DNA from 4 places in the Pseudomonas rhizosphaerae genome. Region 3 is predicted to be linked to each of the others. Evidence: predicted binding sites of a transcription regulator. Region 3 holds the regulator's gene; each other region holds the start of a gene.
What was found. Region 3 encodes FliA, which starts transcription of late flagellar genes. Its sites were predicted from a motif close to CTAAAGTTTNNNNNNNNNNNGCCGNTAA; they were not measured.

Region 1 (5,837 bases), 610 kb from region 3:
AGCAAGCGCGTCTTGTAGGTACTTACGGTCTTGTTGCTCAGGAACATGCCATCGGCAATCTGCTTGTTCGACTTGCCCTTGGCCAGTTGCTGCAACACCATCATTTCCCGCCCGGACAGGCGGTCCACCATGTCGGCTTCCGAGGCATTGCCAAGGCTTGCGCGCACCGAGTGCAGCGCCTGGTTGGGGAAATAGCTGTAGCCAGACAGCACGGCCTTGATCGCACTGAGCAACTCGGTGAGGTCCTGCTGCTTGCACACGTAGCCCGCCGCACCCGCCTGCATGCAGCGCATGGAGAAATGCCCCGGCGCCTGGGAGGTCAGCACCAGCACCTTGAGTTGAGGCTCACTCACTGTCAGCCGGCTGATCACTTCCAGCCCATCGAGCTTGGGAATCCCGATGTCGAGAATGACGATGTCCGGGGCATGGTCACGGGCCAGTTGCAGCGCGTCGACACCGTTGTCGGTCTCGGCCACGACCTCGTAGCCATGGCGCTCCATCAGCAGCCGCACGGCGAGGCGAATGACCGGATGATCGTCCACGATCAGCACTTTATTCATGGGAGGATCCAATTTTTCGCTGTTCGAATTCTAGAGCCCGCACATTACCCCAGACGCTTGCCGTCATGGACGGCTCAGAATCTGGGCAGGCAATAACTAAGACACTTCCTACAACCCCAGAAGAATATTCCTACATATTGCGCCTGTGAAAATTCTTGTACAGTGCCTGGCGGCATCGAGCTCTGCTTATGAAACTAAGGAACAGGAGCATTGCATAATTGCCCTGCCGCTTCAATTGAGCCGTGCGGCGTTAGCCGGGCAAGCTGTTGCAGGATAAATACCGGCGAAAAATCATTATCGATTTCTACCCAGAGCCGCACGCCAGAGCCTTCACGCCTGCGCCTGCCTCTCGCAACCCCGCGCCACTGCGAGCGCTTGCCGACGGATAACTATGCATCCTGCGCGGCCTGGCGACCCTACTACTATCGGTGGCCAAGCAACCATCGGCCGGATACGGCCCGGCGAGGCACTCGTGGCTCACAAGAAAATCACCCGTCCCAATCCGCTCGGCATCATCGCCCTGTTCACCGCAATGGTCGAGGCATCGGCCTTGGCGAGCTTGCCCTTTCTGGATGAAACCAGCCAGACCATTTATATATGGTTCCTGGTGGGCTTCCCAACTTTCCTGGCCATTCTTTTCTTTGCAACGCTCAACTTCAATCGACGGGCACTGTATTCCCCATCGGACTTCGAGAGCTCGGCGTATTTTCTGGAAAGTCTCGACAGCGAAGCGGACGCTTATAAGTACCGTGCCGACAATCGTATAAGTTTGGCGCACAACGATCTGCATATCATCGACGCCAGTACCTTGCATACCCGCGCGCGCATGGCAGCCCACCTTGAGCGCTTGGCCCATGTTCTGGAGGCGCGCAAACACCCCCGACCGCTGCTGATCGTGCTGGTAGGGCAGGTTCCACCGCCGCCCCTGTCCCATGCGCTGGCTGCGCGGTTGGCCGGCTTGCAATGCCAGGTAGCGGCACTGCAACCGAACCGGTTGAAGTGGACGGTGCTGTTGGGTTGATCCATAAAAAAACCCCGGTCGAGACCGGGGTTTCCAGGGCATGCCTGACTGCTGCAAGAACCGCTGCTGTCAGAACAGCTTGCGGCCCTTGTTCGCGGCAATGCGCATGCGCAAGGCGTTGAGCTTGATGAAACCTGCAGCGTCGGCCTGATTGTAGGCGCCGCCGTCTTCCTCGAAGGTCGCGATGTTGGCATCGAACAGCGAGTCGTCGGACTTGCGGCCGGTCACGATCACATTGCCCTTGTACAGCTTCAGGCGAACCACACCGTTCACGTTGACCTGCGACGCGTCGATCATCTGCTGCAGCATGAGGCGCTCCGGGCTCCACCAGTAGCCGGTGTAGATCAGGCTGGCATACTTGGGCATCAGCTCGTCTTTCAGGTGAGCGACTTCGCGGTCCAGGGTGATGGATTCGATGGCGCGGTGGGCGCGCAGCATGATCGTACCGCCTGGGGTTTCGTAGCAACCACGGGACTTCATCCCGACATAGCGGTTCTCGACGATGTCCAGGCGGCCGATGCCGTGCTCGCCGCCGATGCGGTTCAAGGTGGCCAGTACGGTGGCAGGTGTCATGTCGACGCCGTCCAGCGCGACGATGTCGCCGTTGCGGTAGGTCAGCTCCAGATACTGCGGGGTATCCGGGGCGTTCTCCGGCGAGACGGTCCAACGCCACATGTCTTCTTCGTGCTCGGTCCAGGTGTCTTCCAGCACGCCGCCTTCATAGGAGATGTGCAGCAGGTTGGCGTCCATCGAGTACGGCGACTTCTTCTTGCCGTGGCGCTCGATCGGAATGTTGTGCTTCTCGGCGTAGTCCATCAGCTTTTCACGGGAGAGCAGGTCCCACTCGCGCCATGGCGCGATGACCTTGACCCCAGGCTTGAGCGCATAGGCGCCCAGCTCGAAACGCACCTGGTCGTTGCCCTTGCCGGTGGCACCGTGCGAGATGGCGTCGGCGCCGGTTTCGTTGGCGATTTCGATCAAGCGCTTGGCAATCAGCGGCCGCGCGATGGAAGTGCCCAGCAGGTATTCACCTTCGTACACGGTGTTGGCACGGAACATCGGGAAGACGAAGTCGCGCACGAACTCTTCGCGCAGGTCGTCGATGTAGATTTCCTTGACGCCCATGGCCTGCGCCTTGGCGCGTGCCGGCTCGACCTCTTCGCCCTGGCCGAGGTCGGCAGTGAACGTCACTACTTCACAGTTATAAGTGTCCTGCAGCCACTTGAGGATCACCGAAGTGTCCAGGCCGCCGGAATACGCCAGAACGACCTTGTTTACGTCCGCCATGCCATCACTCCACGGGGTTCTACGGAAAGCCGTCGATTCTACCGCCCAAGGCCACGAATTTACAGGGGCGCGACAGCTTTGGTTGAACACGCGACAGTCACAACGGCTTGGCGGGGGGCTTGTCGGTGGCCAGCACGGCAGATGAATCGGCAGCAGGTGCGGCGCTCGGCGCTGCGGCGACACGGCTCAGCTCGATGCTCACGCGGCGATTACGCGCCCGGTTCGCAGCCGTGCTGTTGGTCACCAGCGGATAGCTCTCGCCATGGAAGCGCAGGGTGACCTGGCTCTCGTTCAGGCCATGAGCCAGCAGGTAGTCCTGCACGGCCATCGCCCGACGCCGGGACAAGTCGCGGTTCACCAGTCGATTGCCGCTGTTGTCCGAATGGCCGTCGAGTTGCACGTGATTGACGCTGGGATCGGCTTTCATGAAGGCCAAGAGCTTGTCCAGGCGCGCCTTGGCCGGTGCGTCGAGCTCGAGCCCGCGGGGAAAACCCACTTCGCTCAGGCGAATCTGGTCGTAGTTCATCGGCAGCAGTTTCGCCGCACACGCCTGGTATTCACCGAAGGCCTGGCCGAAGCGTGCCGACAGCAACCGGATCTCGACCGGTTGGCCGCTGCCGGATTGACTGCGCACCAGTGTCATGCGCCCCTCCAGCAGACCATTGATCAAGCCGCTGGCCTGGCTTTGCGAACTGGTCAACAAGGCTTCGCCATGGCCCAGGCGCACGCTGCCCAGGTTGATGTCGCCGCGACCTGGCTGCCATGGCGCCGCCGCTGCCAGGAGCGTGGCGGAGCCCGTGCCCAGCAGGCGACTGGCGGAAGTGAGCCTGAACACGGCCTGCTCGCCTGCGCGGCGCACGAACTCGGCCGACCCGAAATTGGCCACCGGCTGGCCCAGGCGGCACTCGAACTGATCACCAGCGACTTTCCACTCGACGTTCTCCAGACGGGTCTGGAAGTTCATCGCCAGGGCCGGAAGGCTGGCAAACACACTGAGCAGGGCAAGATAACGCTGGCGCACGACAGGCTCCACGGGTTCGATCGGGGTACTTCCAAGGTATCGGACATGGCCTGCAAAACTTGATAGCGGATGCCGTGGGCGGCGTTTTCCGGTAGCATTCGCGCGAGTTCGAACCGCCTGGAATCCCCAATGTCCGACCGCCTGACCCTTCTGCGTCCCGACGACTGGCACATCCATCTTCGTGATGGTGCCGTGCTGCCGCATACCGTGGCCGATGTATCGCGGATCTTCGCCCGCGCCATCGTCATGCCCAACCTGGTCCCGCCGGTGCGCACCGCCGCCGATGCCGACGCCTATCGCCAGCGCATCCTTGCCGCACGCCCTGCAGGCAGCGCCTTCGAACCGCTGATGACCTTGTACCTGACCGACCGCACCAGCGCCGCCGACATCCGTGCAGCCGCAGCGTGTGGATTCGTCAAGGCGGCCAAGATGTACCCGGCCGGAGCCACTACCAATTCCGATTCCGGGGTCACCAGCCTGGACAACATCACAGAGGCGCTCGAGGCCCTGAGTGAAGCAGGCATGCCCCTGCTGATCCACGGCGAGGTCACCCGCGGCGATGTCGACGTGTTCGACCGCGAGAAGATCTTCATCGACGAGCACATGCGCCGGCTGGTAGAGCGTTTCCCCACGCTCAAGGTCGTGTTCGAGCACATCACCACCGCCGAGGCCGCCGACTTCGTCAAGGCCGCTCCGGCCAATGTCGCTGCGACCATCACCCCCCAGCACCTGCTCTACAACCGCAACCACATGCTGGTGGGCGGGATCCGGCCGCACTTCTATTGCCTGCCGATCCTCAAGCGCAACACTCACCAGGTCGCCTTGCTCGACGCCGCTACAAGCGGCAGCGGCAAGTTCTTCCTGGGCACCGATTCCGCGCCCCATGCCCAGCATGCCAAGGAAGCGGCCTGCGGCTGCGCCGGTTGCTACAGCGCTTATGCGGGCATCGAGCTGTACGCCGAGGCGTTCGAGCAGCGCGGCGCGCTGGACAAGCTCGAAGGCTTCGCCAGCCTGCACGGCCCTGACTTCTACGGCCTGCCGCGCAACACCGACACCATTACCCTGGTCCGCGACGAGTGGACCGCCCCAACCAGCCTGCCATTCGGTGAGCAGGTCGTCATCCCGCTGCGCGCCGGTGAAAAACTGCGCTGGCGCCTGCTGGAGAAAGATGCGTGAGTGAAGACAACTACGACGACGAAGACACGGGCAGTTCAGGCACCGGCTCGCGCCATCCCATGGCCGCTCGATTTCGCGGCTACCTGCCGGTAGTCGTGGACGTCGAGACTGGCGGCTTCAACAGCGCCACCGATGCCCTGCTCGAGATCGCCGCGACGACCATCGGCATGGACGAGAAAGGCTTCGTGTTTCCCGACCACACCTACTTCTTCCGGGTCGAGCCTTTCGAGGGGGCCAATATCGAGGCCGCCGCGCTGGAGTTCACCGGAATCAAGCTGGACCATCCACTGCGCATGGCGGTCAGCGAAGAGACAGCGCTGACCGACATCTTTCGCGGCATCCGCAAGGCATTGAAAGCCAACGGCTGCAAGCGCGCGATTCTGGTCGGCCACAACAGCAGCTTCGACCTCGGCTTCCTCAACGCCGCCGTTGCGCGTACCGACATGAAGCGCAATCCGTTCCACCCGTTCTCGAGCTTCGATACCGCTACGCTGGCGGGCCTCGCTTACGGCCAGACCGTTCTGGCCAAGGCCTGCCAGGCAGCCGATATCGACTTCGATGGTCGTGAAGCCCACTCCGCGCGCTACGATACGGAGAAAACCGCCGAGCTGTTCTGCGGTATCGTCAACCGCTGGAAACAAATGGGCGGCTGGCAGGATTTCAACGACTGAACCCTTGCAACAGGGGCTGCCGGAAACGACCAGGGCCCCTGTCGCACCGTTCATCGCTTGCGCCAAACGTAGACGCGAGTTGCTTTGACAAGCATTCTCAT
Region 2 (5,837 bases), 630 kb from region 3:
TTTGCCAGCCTGCGCCTTGCGCTCGGCCAGACGTGCGTCCCACTCGGCCTGTTCGGCAAGAACCTTGGCCTTCTCGTAGTTCTTGTCGTGCATGGCAATTTCAGCCTGCTTGAACTTGTCCTGCGCAGCCTTCATTTCCACGGCGGCGTATTCGGTACCGCCAGCGCTCACGGCGCTGTTCACGGCCGACTCGGTCACGGCGTACTGTTCAGTCGGGGGCTTGCCAGCGCAGCCAGCCAGAACGAAGGTGGTGCCCAGTGCGAGAGCAGCCAGTTTCAGCCCGCGCAGCGGGTTGGACGAGGTTTTGGCAGTACGGGTATTCATGGCTTTCAACTCCATTGGATAGCTCCTGAAAAACATCAAAATCCATGACAGTCGAACGTTTCACGCGCCTGGGTAAGCCCGGCGACTAGCACACGCCGCTGGCTGTAATGGTTAAACGTTGGGACACAAGGCAATTTTGAATAGTTCAGAAATTTGTCCGAATGGGCGAGTTTTGTCTGGCGCCGTTGGTTTGTCATACGACTGACAACTTGGTCGGGGTTTGCGACATCCATGGGCCATCGGCAGGCGATGGCTTGTGGGTCAGGCGTCGGTGGCGAGCTGTGTGGTGAAGCTCTCCACCGCACCAAGCACACGTTTCGCGCCGTCCTGAATCTCGGTGATGACGGTGCCCGCCTGGTTGGCCAGGTGCAGGCCAGATTCGGCTTTGTGCTTGCCAGCGCCGATGGTGGCTACCGCATCGGTGGCCAGCTTTTGATTGCGCTGCACCACGCTCTCGATCTCCGAGGTGGCTTGGGTCGTACGTGAAGCCAACTGGCGAACTTCATCGGCGACCACGGCGAAACCGCGACCCTGCTCACCCGCGCGTGCCGCTTCGATGGCCGCATTCAGCGCCAGCAGGTTGGTTTGCGCGGCGATGCCGCTGATGGTCTTGATGATGTTGGAGATCACCTGGCTCTGCTCGTCCAGCGCCTCGATGCCTTCCGCAGCGCTTTGCATGTGGTGCGCCAGGTCCTTCATGACGTTGACCGTCTCGCGCACGACCTCGGCCCCGCGCAAGGCCGTTTCATCGGTGCGTACCGACGTGTCGTACGCCACCGTGGCCGCTTCGGCAATGGCGATCTCCCGTTCCACCATCTCGGTGATGACGGTCGCAACCTTCACGACTTTGTACACGTTGGCGTTGCCATCGCGGACCGGGTTGTAGGAAGCCTCGAGCCATACCGTACGACCGCGGCTATCCACACGCTCGAAGCGCTCGGCGACGAACTCCCCGCGACGCAGCCGTTCCCAGAACGCCTGGTAATCGCTGGAGTTGGCGATTTCACTGCTGCAGAACATTCGGTGATGCTTGCCCTTGACCTGCTCCAGGCCGTAGCCCATCGCTTGCAGAAACAGGTCATTGGCGGTCAGCACATTGCCGCTCAGGTGGAACTCGATGACTGCCGTGGAGCGCAACAGCGCCTGGATGAAGTTCTCGTGGGCGCGCGATGTCTCGATGGTGTTGGTCAGGTCGCTGGCATAGCAGGAGAACTTGACCAGCTTGCCGTCCGTGGAGCGCACGGGGTGCATGATGACCCGCAGCCAGGTTTCATGGCCGTCCTTGCGCACCAGTCGCCAGGCGCCACAGAAATGCTCCCCCTGCCGTATGGCGGTGCGCACGCGTGCGTAGTGCTGGTCGTTTTGCGCATTCTGGGCAACGAGGCTTTCCAATGGCTTGCCCACGAGCTCGTCGTTACGGTATTGCAGCACGTTTTCGAAATTGGCATTCACGCCCAGGATGCACCCCTGAGGGTCGAGCCGCAGATGGATGGTTTCTTCGTCCAGGCCCTGGCGGATCTGCCGAACGATCGCCACCTCTTCACGCAAGGCGGCCAGTTCATTTTTCATGCGTTTTGAAGCAAACATGGCGCGAGCCTCGGAGAAGGAGATGGCATCCAGCGTATCGACAGCGTGCGCACATACTTAAGCCCCGAACTTAACCCCCGAACGCGCACGCGCACGTGTAAAGCGCCTGGCCATGAAAAACCCGGCACGAAGGCCGGGTTCTTTCAAGCGTTGTAGATCAGTGCATCGAAGCGCGAGACCTGACGGGTTGGTTGTCGTTGGAAATGGTCACCTCGACTCGGCGATTCTGCGCCCGACCCAATGCGTTGCCGTTGCTCGCCACCGGGTAGGACATGCCTAGCCCTTGCGCCACGATGCGCTCGGGGCTCACACCCGCGCGTACCAACTGCACCAGTACGGCATTGGCGCGTCGTTGCGACAGGGTCTGGTTGAAGCCAGCCGAACCGGTGCTGTCGGTATGGCCCTCGACGATTACCTTGCGGTCCAGGTTGTCACGCAGAAAGTCCGCCAAGCGGGCAATGTTGTCGTACGCACTGGTACGCAGTTCGGCCTGCCCGGTTTCGAACAGCACATCGCCAAAAGTGACCAGGCTGCCACGCTCGGTCTGCTGCACGGCCATCGCTTCGGCTGCGGGCTGCTTGGCGTTGAGGCTTTCCTGAAGCTTCTTGATCTGCGCATCGCGCGCTTCCAGGCGGGCCTGGGCGCGCAATGCAGCGACACCTTGGATAGCCTGTTCGGCCGTGCGCAGTTCGATGGTCTGCTTGGCCACCTCGACCCGCTGATTGGTCAGGTAGGCCTGATGGCCCACCTGCTCATCGGCTTCCTTGGCGCGGGCGGCTTTCTCGGCGCGCTCCAGCCAGTCGGCGGCGTCCTTGGTTTCCAGGGCGGCCAATTGCACCGACTTGGGGTTGCCTTGCAGATCGGCGAAATTGGCCTGGGCCTGCACCAATTGCGGGTTGGGGGTCTTGGAGCAGGCAGCCAGCAGTACAACCAGCGCCGACAGGGCGGGGAACTTGAATTTAGTCTTCACGGTAATTTCCTGAATCTTGAAAGAAGAACGCGGGAGCCCGGCTCAGGAAGCAGCGCGCAGGCCTTCCTCGCGCAGGTCCTGGACGCCCTGGCGGCCGTCTTCGACGGCGCGGCGGGCCTTGGCGGCCTGAGCCTTGCGCTCGGCAACGCGAGCGTCCCACTCGGCTTGTTCGGCCAGGCGGCGGGCTGCCTCGTAGTGCTTGCCGTGCAGGGCGATTTCGGCGTCCTTGAGCTTGTCCTGGGCGGACTTCATTTCGACAGCGGCGAACTCGGTGCCGCCAGCGCTCACCGCCGCATTGACTGCCGAGCGGCTGACCGCATATTGCTCGACCGGCGCCATGCCGGCGCAGCCCGTCAGGACGACACCGGCAGCGAGGCACACGAGGGATGTTTTCAAAGGGCCGAAAGACGACCGTACGCTGGATGTATTCACGCGATAGTGCTCCATTGAACAGCGATTGATTGCTTCGTCCGCCAGCTGCGGCACGCCGACCCAGGCCTGCTGCCGCGATGCACTACGGACAGATGGGTGGCCATTTCCTGGCTCTTTTTTTCCCGAGTCTACAATCGCTTTTGAACACTATCCTATTGATTTGTATGAGTTTTAGGCTCAGGTTTGGAATTTTTTTATGACTATTTGACCCAGCCGTTCCTGTGCGTAGGAAGCTTCTGAAGCTTCCTGGTCCAAGCTCATTTCGCAGTGTCGTCCGTGGTGTTTTTCAGGCGCTCCAGGTGCTCTCGCGACAGCGCCAGGAAACGAGGCGTCGCGCCAATATCCTCATACAGAGGGTCGCCTTCCTCGTCGGTGGCAATGACCTTGGTCCCCTTGACGTAGGGAAAGCTGCCTTCGAGCTCTTCAAGTGCCGCACCGATCAGCTCGCCGAGCAGTTCCTGAGCATGATGCTTGGGGTACATCTGGGTCAGGGCGGCCAGGCGCGCCGCCGATTCCATGTCCAGGCGGATATTGATACCGGTGTCGGTCAGGCGACCCTTGGCGTTCTGTTCCCAATGCTCGGCCAGTTCGTGAATCTTCATAAACACCTCATGTGCCGGTTATTCACGCCCCTGTCTGTCGCGCTTGTCAGCCTCGTCCAGGCTGGGGCACTCTTTGCGGTATAGATCATTCGTTGCATAGACCAGTTGTAGAGCCATTTTTCCCGTGCTTGTTCAGTGGCCCAGGCGATCCCATCACACGCCGCGCCGGGCTGGCTGGACGGGCAAACCGTTTCCAAGCCACGGAGAATGCCGATGTCCGATATCGATCTGCGCCTGCGCGAAGACGTGCACCTGCTCGGTGAGTTGCTGGGCAATACCATTCGCGAGCAGTACGGCGATGCCTTTCTGGAAAAGATCGAGCGCATTCGCCGCGGCGCCAAGGCCGACCGTCGACGGGATCCGACCGGTGATGCGGTCAGCGCCGAGCTGAGGTCCAGTCTGGACGACCTCGGTGAGGAAGAACTGCTGCCCGTGGCCCGAGCGTTCAACCAATTCCTCAACCTGGCCAATATCTGCGAGCAGTACCAACTGATCCGCCGTCGCGACGAGGGCCAGCCTGAACCCTTCGAAAACCTTGCCCTGGGCGAGTTGCTGGGGCGGCTGACGGCCGCCGGGCATAGCCCCGACGCGTTGGCGCGACAACTGGTGGCGCTGGATATCGAGTTGGTGTTGACCGCCCACCCTACCGAAGTCGCGCGCCGCACCCTGATCCAGAAATACGACGCGATCGCCGCTCAGCTGGCCTTGCACGACCATCGCGACCTTACCAGCGCCGAACGCAATGCCGTGCGTGAGCGCCTGCAGCGCCTGATCGCCGAGGCCTGGCACACCGAAGAGATCCGCCGCACCCGGCCGACGCCGGTGGACGAGGCCAAATGGGGCTTCGCGGTCATCGAGAATTCACTGTGGCAGGCGGTGCCCAACCATCTGCGCCGGGTCGACGCCGCTTTGCAGGCCGCCACCGGGCAACGCTTGCCCCTGGGCGCCGCGCCGATCCGCTTCGCTTCGTGGATGGGCGGCGACCGCGATGGCAACCCGAATGTCACGGCCAAGGTCACCCGTGAAGTGCTGTTGCTGGCTCGCTGGATGGCAGCCGATCTGTTTCTGCGCGATGTCGATCAACTGGCCGCCGATCTGTCGATGCAGCAGGCCAGTGCGCCGCTCCTGGCCCATGCACCTGACAGCAGCGAGCCCTACCGCACGGTGCTCAAGCAGTTACGCGAGCGCCTGCGGGCCACGCGCAACTGGGCCCATGCGTCGCTGCCGGGCGACCAGCCGGCCGATGCTCAGGTGCTGCAGGACAATCGCGAGCTGATCGAGCCGCTGCAGCTGTGCTTCGACTCGCTGCACGCCTGTGGCATGGGCGTGATCGCCGACGGACCGCTGCTGGACTGCCTGCGCCGCGCCGTGACCTTCGGCCTGTTCCTGGTGCGCCTCGACGTGCGTCAGGACTCGACCCGACATCGCGGGGCGCTGAGCGAGATCACCGAATACCTGGGGCTGGGTCGCTTCGATGACTGGGACGAGGCAGCACGAATCGACTTTCTGGTGCGTGAGCTGGCCAATCGCCGGCCGCTGCTGCCGACCTGTTTCGAGCCCAGTGAGGACACCGCCGAAGTGCTCGCCACGTGCCGCGAAGTGGCGGCGGCGCCGGCTGCGTCGTTGGGCTCCTACGTGATCTCCATGGCCGGCGCTGCCTCCGACGTGCTGGCAGTGCAGCTGCTGCTCAAGGAGTCCGGCCTGCGCCGCTCGATGCGCGTGGTGCCGTTGTTCGAAACCCTGGCCGACCTCGATAACGCCGGTCCCGTGCTGGAGCGCCTGCTGCAACTGCCCGACTACCGCGGCACGCTGCAAGGTCCGCAGGAAATCATGATCGGCTATTCCGATTCGGCCAAGGATGCCGGGACCACGGCAGCCGCGTGGGCGCAGTATCGGGCGCAGGAAACCCTGGTGAACATCTG
Region 3 (5,837 bases):
CTCGACCTGGCGCCCAGCGCCTATCGTTTGACGCTCATGGGGGTGATTCTCGCCGAAGCCGAGATCTACCCGGACCGAGAGCTGGCGATCAACCCTGGTCAGGTGTTCGGATCGCTCAACGGCATCACCGCCAAAGATCCGGCGTTTGGTCTGGACGCGGTGTGGATCGATGTCAACCTGCGCAGCCAGGCCCAGTCGCTGGGCTACACCGTGGTCGATGCCAGTACGGTAGTGGCCACGCACTTGAACCAGATCTTGCAGAAGCACGCCCACGAGTTGATCGGTCACGAAGAGGTCCAGCAATTGCTGCAAGTGCTGGCAAAAGGCTCGCCAAAGCTGGCTGAAGAGCTGGTTCCGGGTATCCTTTCGCTGTCTTCGCTGCTCAAGGTGTTGCAGGCGTTGCTGGCCGAACAGGTGCCTGTGCGGGATATCCGCAGCATCGCCGAAGCCATCGCCAACAATGGTCACCGGAGTCAAGATACCGCCGCTCTGGTTCAGGCGGTCAGGGTCGGTTTGTCCCGCGCAATCGTGCAAAGCATTGTAGGCATTGAGTCTGAGCTGCCAGTTATCACCTTGGAGCCAAGGTTGGAACAGATATTGCTCAATAGTCTGCAGAAGGCTGGTCAGGGTCAGGAAGAAGGCGTTTTGCTGGAACCGAGCATGGCGGAGAAGCTGCAACGATCCTTGATCGATGCGGCGCAGCGGCAGGAGATGCAGGGCCAACCGGTGATACTGCTGGTGGCCGGTCCGGTCCGCGCGATGCTCTCGCGCTTCGGGCGCCTGGCGATCCCCAACCTTCATGTACTGGCCTATCAGGAAATCCCTGATAACAAGCAAGTCACCATCGTTGCGACAGTAGGGCCCAACGGCTGAGGTAGTGGGTTATGCAAGTGAAGCGATTTTTCGCCGCCGACATGCGTCAGGCCATGAAATTGGTCCGCGATGAGCTGGGTGCCGACGCTGCCATCATTGGCAACCGTCGCATCGCTGGCGGCGTCGAGCTGACCGCTGCGCTGGACTACAAGCTGTCGGCCCTGGCGCCGCGCGTGCCCAACCTCGAGTTGGAAGAAGAGCTGCGCAAGACCCAGTCGCGCATCGTGTCTGCCCAGGCCGAGCTGAGCACCCGCGGCGAAACCGATGCGGCCACCAACCGTCAACTGGTTGCCGGCCTGCCGCTGACCGCCGCCGAGCCGCTGGTGGAACCGCGTCGCGAAGAGCCCGTGCGTGCCCAGGCCGCGCCGGCGCCACAGCCTGCCGTCGACCAGCGCCTGTTCGATTCCATGCGTTCGGAACTCAACGGCCTGCGTCAGCTGCTCGAAGTGCAGCTGGGCTCTCTGGCCTGGAGCCAACTGCAGGGCAGCAAGCCAGCGCAGGCCAATCTGTGGCGTCGCTTGCAGCGCATCGGCCTGTCCGGCCCGATCGCTCGCGAACTGTTGAACCTGACCAGTGAAATTCATGAGCCCCGGCAGGCATGGCGCATGCTGCTGGCGCACTTGGCGCGTATGATTCGCACGCCGGAAGTCGAACCGCTCGAAGAAGGCGGCGTGATCGCCATGGTCGGTCCTGCCGGCATGGGCAAGACCACCACCCTGGCCAAGCTGGCAGCGCGCTATGTGCTCAAGTACGGCTCCCAGAGCGTGGCGCTGGTGAGCATGGACAGTTTTCGCATCGGTGCCCAGGAGCAGCTCAAGACCCTGGGCCGTATTCTCAATGTTTCGGTGACTCAGGTCGATCCGGGCCAGTCATTGGTACAGGCGCTGGAACCCCTGCTGCGCAAGCGCGTGGTGTTGATCGACACCGCTGGCCTGCAAGCCAGCGATCCGGCACTGCGCATGCAGCTCGAGAGCCTGGCCGGGCGTGGGATCAACGCCCGCAACTACCTGGTGCTGGCAACCACCAGCCAGAAGCAGGTACTCACCGCGGCTTACCACAGTTACAAACGTTGCGGTCTGGCCGGGTGCATCCTGACCAAACTCGATGAAACGGCCTGTCTCGGCGAAGTGCTGAGCCTGGCCATCAGTCAGGAACTGCCGATTGCCTATCTCACCGATGGGCCGCGCATCCCCGACGACTTGCATTTGCCGCGCCGGCACCAGTTGGTCAGCCGCGCGGTCAGCGTGCAAATGCAAGAAGAGCCCAGCGAAGAGGCCATGGCCGATATGTTCGCAGGGCTCTACCACAGCCCCGACAAGCGAGTTGGCTGAGGTGAAGAACGTTAGGCAAGCACAATCTTCCTGCATCGTAGGGTTGCCAGGAAATACTCGAGCAATCGAACTGGCAGCCACTGGTGTGGCCTCGGTCTAGACAAGGTAAAGAACGAACATGGGCAGCATGCATCCCGTACAGGTGATCGCGGTGACCGGCGGCAAAGGTGGCGTCGGCAAGACTAATGTGTCAGTGAACTTGTCCCTGGCGTTGGCCGAGCTCGGCCGCCGGGTCATGTTGCTGGACGCCGACCTTGGCCTGGCCAACGTCGACGTGTTGTTGGGCCTGACCCCCAAGCGCACCCTGGCGGATGTGATCGAAGGCCGCTGCGAACTGCGCGACGTGATGTTGCAGGGCCCTGGCGGAATCCGCGTCGTGCCGGCGGCTTCCGGCACCCAGAGCATGGTCCACCTGACCCCGGCCCAGCATGCCGGTCTGATCCAGGCCTTCAGCGATGTGGGCGACAACCTCGACGTGCTGATCATCGACACGGCCGCCGGCATCGGCGATTCGGTGGTCAGCTTCGTCCGCGCGGCCCAGGAAGTCCTGCTGGTGGTGTGCGACGAGCCCACCTCGATCACTGACGCCTACGCCCTGATCAAGCTGCTCAACCGCGACTACGGCATGAACCGTTTCCGGGTCCTGGCCAACATGGCGCAGAGCCCTCAGGAAGGGCGCAACCTGTTCGCCAAGCTGACCAAGGTGACCGATCGCTTCCTCGACGTTGCCCTGCAGTACGTCGGCGCCGTGCCGTACGACGAGTCGGTGCGCAAGGCCGTACAGAAGCAGCGCGCCGTCTACGAGGCATTTCCCCGCTCCAAATGCTCGCTGGCCTTCAAGGCCATCGCGCAGAAGGTAGACACCTGGCCGTTGCCGGCCAATCCCCGCGGCCACCTGGAGTTCTTCGTCGAACGCCTGGTGCAGCAAACCAGTGCAGGGCCCGTATCATGAGCGCCAGCGGATACCGTATGTACAGCAAGGCGTCGCGCGACTCGCAGCAGCATCAGCTGATCGAGCAATACGCACCGCTGGTCAAGCGCATCGCCTATCACCTGCTGGCGCGACTGCCGGCCAGCGTGCAGGTGGAAGACCTGATCCAGGCCGGCATGATCGGCCTGCTGGAGGTCTCGACCAAATACGATTCGAGCAAGGGCGCCAGTTTCGAGACCTATGCCGGCATTCGTATCCGCGGCGCGATGCTCGACGAAGTGCGCAAGGGTGACTGGGCGCCGCGTTCGGTACACCGCAATACGCGCATGGTCAGCGACGCCATTCGACGAATTGAATCGAAAACCGGCCGCGACGCTAAAGATCACGAGATTGCGGCCGAACTCAATCTGAGTCTGGATGATTACTACGGGATCCTGAACGATACCCTGGGCAGTCGCTTGTTCAGTTTCGACGACCTGCTGCAGGACGGCGAGCACGAGGGCCTGCACGAAGACGGCGCCAGCGGTTCGCTGGAGCCTTCGCGGGATCTGGAGGACGAGCGCTTCCAGGGCGCGCTGGCCGAGGCCATCGCCAACCTGCCCGAGCGGGAAAAGCTGGTCTTGTCGCTGTATTACGACGAAGAGCTGAACCTCAAGGAAATCGGCGAGGTACTGGGTGTCAGCGAGTCGCGCGTCAGCCAGCTGCACAGCCAGTGCGCCGCGCGACTGCGCGGGCGCCTGGGGGAGTGGCGGGCACGCTGAAGTACTGGGTTTCCCAAGCGTTCGGGGCTGGTCTGCAGTGGTAGTGGATGTAATCGGATTCGATTGTTATGCACGTCCAGGGGCTGGGCGTGTTCAAGACTGCTGGAGGTCTAATTGGACAAGAACATGAAAATCCTCATCGTCGACGATTTCTCGACGATGCGGCGCATCATCAAGAATCTGCTGCGTGACCTGGGCTTCACCAACACCGCCGAGGCCGATGATGGCAACACGGCCTTGCCGATGCTGCTCAGCGGTAACTTCGATTTCCTCGTCACCGACTGGAACATGCCCGGCATGTCCGGCATCGACCTGCTGCGCCAGGTGCGTGCCGACGATCGCCTCAAGCACCTGCCGGTGCTCATGGTGACCGCCGAAGCCAAGCGCGAGCAGATCATCGAAGCCGCCCAGGCCGGGGTCAACGGGTATGTGGTCAAGCCTTTCACTGCGCAAGTGCTGAAAGAAAAAATCGAAAAGATTTTCGAGCGCGTCAATAGCTGAATTCTGCAACGGGGGCGCAATGGATCACAAACAAAGCACATTGGGGGACTTCGAGTCGACCCTGAAGAAACACGCCGTGGAGCTGGTGGACAGCCTTGAAAAAGGCCGGTTCGGTGAAGCGGTGCAATTGATCCACGAGCTGAACCAGACCCGCGACCGCGGCCTGTACCAGGAAGTGGGCAAGCTGACGCGCGAGCTGCACAGCGCCATCGTCAGTTTCCAGATCGATCCGAACATTCCCCAGGCCGAAGAAGTTTCGCAGATCACCGATGCGACCGAACGCTTGTCGTATGTGGTGCGCCTGACCGAGAGCGCGGCCAACCGGACGATGGACCTGGTCGAGCAGAGCACGCCGGTGCTCAACACCTTGAGTGCCGAGGCCAGCGCCTTGAGCGTCGACTGGCAGCGCTTCATGCGCCGTGAAGTGGCCGCCGACGAGTTTCGCGAACTGGCGCGCCGGGTCGACGGGTTTCTGACCCGCAGCGAGCAGGGCAATCGGGAAGTGGCCAGCCACCTGAACGATATTGTCCTGGCCCAGGACTACCAAGACCTCACCGGCCAGGTCATCAAGCGCGTCACTGCGCTGGTCACCGAAGTGGAGAGCAACCTGCTCAAACTGGTCCTGATGGCCAGCCAGGTTGATCGCTTCGCCGGCATCCAGCATGACCACGAACAGCTGCGTGCCGAAAAAGATCAAGAAAAACATCCCGCCAAGGGTGAAGGTCCGCAGATCCATGCCGATAAACGTGAAGACGTCGTATCCGGTCAGGACGATGTCGACGATCTGCTGTCCAGTCTGGGCTTCTAGGCCGACGCCTCGCCCGACTGTGTTGACCGTTAATCACGTACTCCAGGGAGCATCCACATGAGCTTCGGCGCCGACGAAGAAATCCTTCAGGATTTCCTGGTAGAGGCCGGCGAAATTCTCGAGCAACTGTCCGAACAACTGGTCGAGCTGGAAAGCCGTCCCGATGATGCCGACTTGCTCAATGCAATTTTTCGCGGTTTTCACACTGTAAAAGGCGGCGCCGGCTTCCTCCAGCTCAACGAGCTGGTGGAGTGCTGCCACATCGCCGAGAACGTCTTCGACATCTTGCGCAAAGGTGAGCGCCGGGTCGATTCCGAACTCATGGACGTGGTGCTCGAAGCACTTGACGCGGTCAACGGCATGTTCTCCGAGGTGCGTGAGCGCGCCCCGGTCACGCCGGCCAGTCCGCAGTTGCTCGATGCCCTTGCGCGTCTGGCCGAACCGGCAGCTGTCGTTGCACCTCCAGCAGCGCCCGTGGCGGTGCCGGTGCCGGTCGCCGCGCCGGCTGCAACGCCCAGCGAAGACATCACCGACGACGAATTCGAGCAACTGCTCGATTCGCTGAACGCAGCCAAGGCGCAGGCCGCAACGCCGATCGCTGCCGCTGTTGCACGCGATGGCGCGGCCAGTGA
Region 4 (5,837 bases), 2.0 Mb from region 3:
ACCGTTGCCCAGCGCCGCATCGGGCTCGAGCAGGCGGATGCGCTCCAGATCCACGCCCAGATCGGTCAGGGCCTCGCGGGCGATGTCCAGCAGGCCAAGGTTGCTCAGGCTGTCGTAGAGCAGCCGGCCAATGAGAAATTCCAGGGAGAGGTAATAGACCCGTTTCTGGCCTTTGCGGTAGATCTGCCGGGTGTGATCCATCCAGTGCTCGACCATGTGGTCGCGCGCGGCCAAAGCAATGGCCTCGAACCAGTCGTGGTCGAATGCGTGATCGGGGTCCTTGCCCACCGCATAGGTGAGTTTGGCGAGTACAGCAGCGCGGAAATCGGCCACCTCGGCGTCACGGACAAGCGGTTCCTGAGACATGCAATGCGTCCTCGGGGAAATTGACGATACTGGATGGAATACCTGAGCCTAGACGCTTCGACACACGCCGAAAGCTCAGGTTCGTAACTTTGCACCATACGCGCAGTTTCGGGCAGAAGGTTGTTCACTTTTTCACCAATGCCGGTATGATCGCGCGCCCTGTTCCATCTTGCCTGATGACCTGACGATGAAAAGCTCTTTGATTGCCGCCGCCGAAGTGGACCGCCTAGACACCTGGCAGAAATATTCCGCACCGATGTGCGGTGCCTGTATCTCGACCTGCTGCACGCTGCCGGTGGAAGTGAAGATCAAGGACCTTATCCGTATCGGTGTGGTGGATGAGTTCGAGATAGGCGATCCGCCCAAGAACGTCGCCAAGCGCTTGCAGAAGGACGGCATCGTCGAACGCTTCAACCAGAAGTCAGGCATTTTCACCCTGACGCGCATGAGCAACAACGATTGTCTGTACCTGGACAAGAAAAGCCGCCTGTGCACGATCTATGAAAAGCGTCCGGACACCTGCCGCAACCATCCCAGAATCGGGCCCCGCCCCGGCTACTGCGCCTATCAGCCCAAGCCGGTATCGCGCCAGGGCTGAGTGCCTGTGGGAGCGGTCTGTGGCCGCGAAGAGACCTGCGAGGTGTGTCAGCCGGACCGCGGTGCTGCCTTCGCGGCCGGTGACCGCTCCCACAACTACCCGCCTGCCCTACCCCTGCCGACTCAACCCCGCCAGGCGCGTCGACAGTGCCTGCATGCCCTGGCTCAGTTCGCTGAGACTGGACGCGTCGCGGGCGCCGTCTTCGCTGGCCGCGTGAATGCGTACCGCCAGCTCGGTGATCTCCTGGGTGACATGGCTCTGTTCCTGGGCCGCCACGGCGATCTGCTGGGTGCGCTGGACGATGTCGTCGAAGCCCACCACCGTACTGCCCAGCGAGACGCTCAACACATCGGCCTGCTGCGCCACGGTGCGCGTGCGGTCCTCGCCCGCGACCATGGTATCGACCGCCTTGACCGAGGCCTGGCGCAGCTCGCCGATCATCTGTTGAATCTCGTCGGCCGAAGCCTGGGTACGCCCCGCCAGGGTGCGCACTTCGTCGGCCACCACCGCAAAACCTCTGCCCTGCTCGCCCGCACGCGCCGCTTCGATCGCGGCATTGAGCGCCAGCAGGTTGGTCTGCGCGGAAATCGACTTGATCACGTCGAGCACGCCACTGACGCTCTCGATGTCCTGGCCCAGGCTGGTGATGGCTTGCGCCACGCTGGCGATGTCACCGGTCAGGGAATTGATCGTCTGACTGTTCTGCTCCACATGCCCCTGGCTCTGCCGCGCCGTGGACAGCGACAGCTGCGCGGTGTCGGAACATTCCGTGGTGTTGGAGGCGACCTCTTGAGCACTGGACGACATCTCGGTGATCGCAGTGGCCAGCAAGGTGTTGTCCTGACGCTGGGTTTCGGCGCGCTCGGCCATGATCACCGATAGCCGCGCCACGTCATCGGACTGTTTCTGCAAACGCAGCGCCTCGTCGCCGATCGCCTTGAGCATGTTGCGCAGGTTGCCGGCGTAGCGGTTGACCGCGCCACGCAGCAGGCCGATCTCGTCGGCCCGGACCACGTCCAGTTCGGCGCTGGCGCCACCGCCCTGCTCGCCCAGCGTGTCGATCTGTGCCGTGGTTTCGTTGATCTGGCTGAACACCGCGCGCCCGGCCAGCCAGGCCAGGCCGAACACCAGCGCCAGGATCGGCAGCAAGGTGGTGAGGATATCGACGGTCAACTTGCTGGCGATGCCGGTCATGTGCGCCTGCGGCGTGGCCAGGCCCACTACCCAGCCACTGGCAGGCACCCGCGTGAGGCTGATGTAGCCTGCACCATCCAGCTGCGCGTCATGTTCCACATGAAAGGTCTGCGCCTCGCGCTGACCGCTGGTGCGCCAATCGGCGACGGCCTTGAACCAGGGATAGGCAGCGAGCAGTGCCGCTTCGTCGGCAGGCGCCGGCTGCTCGCCGATGGCCGGAAAGTACAGGACCTTGCCCGACGGATCGATGGCGAAGGCATAGCCGCCGGTAACCTGGCCGTTGGACTTGAGGAAGTTGGCCAGACCTGTGAGGGTCAGGTCGATGGTTGCCACGCCAGCGAAACGGCCATCACGGCTGTAGGGCACTGTGCAGGTGGTCATCAGAATCTTGCTGACCGGATCCTCGTAGGCATCCGACCAGGCGCAGCGACCCGGCGTGGAGGCCTTGCCCTGCACATACCAGTCGGCGGCGTGATAGTCATCCACGGCGCTGGCGTTGTATTCCTCGGAATAGCCCAGGCTCTGGCCGCTGCGCGCCCAGTAGAAGCTGCGCCGCGCCACGCCTGCGCTGAAGGCATCCGGCTCGGGCCACAGGCCACCGCCGGCAATCGCGGTATCGCCCTGGGAATCGATGATCGGCGCCAAGGTGCCTTTTACCAGCTCGACATCCGTCGGCAGCGTGCTACCCAGGCTCGCCAGCGCTGCGACACGACCTTCGATCTCGGCCAGCTCGACCGACAGTTGCCGCGCGATGGCCGTGGCCGACTGCTCGGCGCTCTTGGTGTTGGACTGGATCAGCTTGGGCTCGCCACTGAGCACCATGACCGCATAGATGGCCGCTGCCGTCACCAGCAGGATGAACACGATGCCCAGGCTGAAGCGGGACATGATCTTGGTAGGTAACAGGCTCACAGGGCCCCCTTCTGAGGGAATCGATATTGCCTGCACTATCGGCCTGGGGGTGGAAAACTGGAGGGCGAACGATAGAGGGCTTTACGGTGCCAAAGCCGGCCTCTTCGCGGGCAGAGACCCGCTCCCACAATGGCGGCGATCATCCGTGGGCGGCGAGCCCTCTGCCCGCGAAGGCCTCCCTGACACACCCAAGCCCCCTGTGGGAGCGGGTCTCTGCCCGCGAAGAGGCCAGACCTGCTAGCACCCACAGCCATAAAAAAACCCCCGAACGCTTTCGCGCCGGGGGCTTTTCGATCAACCGGAACTACGTATCAGTTCTTGGCTTTCTTGGCAGCGCGGGTACGCTCGCCTTCGTCCAGGATCTTCTTGCGCAGACGGATCGACTTCGGCGTGACTTCGCACAGCTCGTCGTCCTGGATGAATTCCAGGGCCTGTTCCAGGGTGAAGCGAACAGGCGGAACCAGAGCGATGGTCTCGTCTTTACCCGAGGCACGCATGTTGTCCAGCTTCTTGCCTTTGGTTGGGTTGACGCCCATGTCGGTGTCGCGGCTGTTGAGGCCGACGATCTGACCGTTGTAGATCTCCTGACCGTGCTCGACGAACAGCTTGCCGCGCGCCTGCAGGGTTTCCAGGGAGTAGGTCAGCGCCTTGCCGGTTTCGACCGAAACCAGTACGCCGTTCTGACGACCTGACATGTGGCCCGACTTCATCGGAGCGTAGCGATCGAAGATCGAGGTCAGGATGCCAGCACCGTTGGTCAGGGTCAGGAACTGGTTACGGAAACCGATCAGACCGCGAGCAGGGATGTTGTATTCCAGACGAACACGGCCCTTGCCATCCGGCACCATGTTGGTCAGGTCGCCTTTACGCAGACCCATTTCTTCCATGACCTTGCCCTGGGATTCTTCAGGGGTGTCGATGGTGACGTTCTCGAACGGTTCCTGCTTCTCGCCATCAACCTGGCGGATGATCACTTCCGGACGACCGACACCCATTTCGAAGCCTTCGCGACGCATGGTTTCGATCAGTACCGAGAGGTGCAGTTCACCACGGCCGGAGACCTTGAACTTGTCGGCCGAGTCGCCTTCTTCAACGCGCAGGGCCACATTGTAGAGCAGTTCCTTGTCCAGACGGTCCTTGATGTTACGGCTGGTGACGAACTTGCCTTCTTTACCGCAGAAAGGCGAGTCGTTGACCTGGAAGGTCATGGAAACGGTCGGCTCGTCGACTGTCAGCGGCTTCATCGCCTCGACGGTGTCCGGGTGGCACAGGGTGTCGGAGATGAACAGCGAGTCCATACCGCTGATGCAGACGATGTCGCCAGCAGCGGCTTCTTCGACGTCTACACGGTGCAGACCGTGGTGACCCATCAGCTTGAGGATACGGCCGTTGCGCTTCTTGCCATCGGCGCCGATGGCCACAACCGGGGTGTTCGGCTTGACCGAACCACGCGCGATACGGCCAACGCCGATGACGCCCAGGAAGCTGTTGTAGTCCAGAGCGGAGATCTGCATCTGGAATGGACCTTCACGGTCCACGGCTGGCGCTGGAACGTTGTCGACGATCGACTGGTACAGCGGGGTCATGTCTTCGGCCATGTCGGCGTGGTCCAGACCGGCGATGCCGTTCAGGGCCGAGGCGTAGACGACTTTGAAGTCCAGCTGTTCTTCGGTGGCACCCAGGTTGTCGAACAGATCGAAGATCTGGTCCAGAACCCAATCAGGACGCGCGCCAGGACGGTCGACCTTGTTGATGCAGACGATCGGACGCAGGCCGGCTTCGAACGCCTTCTTGGTCACGAAACGGGTTTGCGGCATAGGGCCGTCTTGAGCGTCGACCAGCAGCAGCACGGAGTCGACCATCGACATCACGCGCTCTACTTCACCACCGAAGTCGGCGTGGCCCGGGGTGTCCACGATGTTGATGTGGTAGCCGTTCCAGTTGATGGCGGTGTTCTTGGCCAGAATGGTAATGCCGCGCTCTTTTTCCTGGTCGTTGGAGTCCATCACGCGCTCGTCGTTGAGCTCGTTGCGCTCCAGAGTGCCGGACTGACGCAGGAGTTTGTCTACCAGGGTGGTCTTACCATGGTCAACGTGAGCAATGATGGCGATGTTGCGTAGATTTTCGATCACTTGTGTATCTCGATCAGAGGATTCGGTTGCCGCGCATTCTACGTGGCGAATATTAATCAACGATGTTGCAACCGACCCTGTGGTCGGGGGGGCGATGGCGGATGGATCCACCATTCAACCCCGGAACTCTATGTCGGACGATAAACGCGCACATTGGCATGTCCCTCACTCAACAGATGGTGAGCATGCAGTCGGCTCATGACGCCCCGGTCGCAATACAGCAAGTACTGACGGGTGAAGTCCAGTTCCTTGAAGCGGCTGTTCAGGGCATAAAAAGGCATTGCCTGGACCTCGATGCCGGCCAGTGACAACGGCTGGTCTTCCTGGGCATCGGGGTGGCGGATATCGATGACGACCTGTCCGGGCAGCACTTGGCCGACCTCTTCGACTTCGATATCCCGGCCCAGCTGGTCGATGACTTCATCGATGGACACCAGCTTGGCACGTTCCAGCGCTCGCTCAAGCACAGCCATGTCGAAGGACTTCTCTTCATGCACGACACGTGGCAGTTTTGCGCTGGTGGTCGGGTTGACCGAAATCACGCCGCAATATTCTGGCATGTGTTTGGCAAAATCGGCAGTCCCAATTTCAACGGCTTGATCGATGATGTCCTGTTTATGGCTGGCCAGCAGTGG

Region 1: LT40_RS05355 (flagellar protein MotY) is a predicted target of FliA. The motif match lies at 3,926-3,953, and genes of this name have one in related genera.
Region 2: LT40_RS20510 (methyl-accepting chemotaxis protein) is a predicted target of FliA. The motif match lies at 1,946-1,973, and genes of this name have one in related genera.
Region 4: LT40_RS22160 (methyl-accepting chemotaxis protein) is a predicted target of FliA. The motif match lies at 3,106-3,133, and genes of this name have one in related genera.

The regions. Positions count from the first base shown of each region.
Region 1 is NZ_CP009533.1:1,170,118-1,175,954, reverse strand. Features, by position in the region: gene LT40_RS05370 (response regulator transcription factor) at 1-560, opposite strand, end outside; gene LT40_RS20895 (hypothetical protein) at 1,033-1,581, shown strand; gene LT40_RS05360 (argininosuccinate synthase) at 1,651-2,868, opposite strand; gene LT40_RS05355 (flagellar protein MotY) at 2,966-3,889, opposite strand; gene pyrC (dihydroorotase) at 4,019-5,065, shown strand; gene rnt (ribonuclease T) at 5,062-5,736, shown strand.
Region 2 is NZ_CP009533.1:4,613,324-4,619,160, forward strand. Features, by position in the region: gene LT40_RS20505 (DUF4398 domain-containing protein) at 1-339, opposite strand, end outside; gene LT40_RS20510 (methyl-accepting chemotaxis protein) at 586-1,911, opposite strand; gene LT40_RS20515 (OmpA family protein) at 2,069-2,881, opposite strand; gene LT40_RS20520 (DUF4398 domain-containing protein) at 2,924-3,328, opposite strand; gene LT40_RS20525 (hypothetical protein) at 3,571-3,915, opposite strand; gene ppc (phosphoenolpyruvate carboxylase) at 4,129-5,837, shown strand, end outside.
Region 3 is NZ_CP009533.1:555,725-561,561, forward strand. Features, by position in the region: gene flhA (flagellar biosynthesis protein FlhA) at 1-873, shown strand, start outside; gene flhF (flagellar biosynthesis GTPase FlhF) at 885-2,204, shown strand; gene fleN (flagellar synthesis regulator FleN) at 2,323-3,156, shown strand; gene fliA (RNA polymerase sigma factor FliA) at 3,150-3,896, shown strand; gene LT40_RS02510 (chemotaxis response regulator CheY) at 4,023-4,397, shown strand; gene LT40_RS02515 (protein phosphatase CheZ) at 4,417-5,205, shown strand; gene LT40_RS02520 (chemotaxis protein CheA) at 5,263-5,837, shown strand, end outside.
Region 4 is NZ_CP009533.1:3,258,147-3,263,983, forward strand. Features, by position in the region: gene LT40_RS14420 (glycogen/starch/alpha-glucan phosphorylase) at 1-366, opposite strand, end outside; gene LT40_RS14425 (YkgJ family cysteine cluster protein) at 554-964, shown strand; gene LT40_RS22160 (methyl-accepting chemotaxis protein) at 1,073-3,070, opposite strand; gene typA (translational GTPase TypA) at 3,382-5,202, opposite strand; gene thiI (tRNA uracil 4-sulfurtransferase ThiI) at 5,331-5,837, opposite strand, start outside.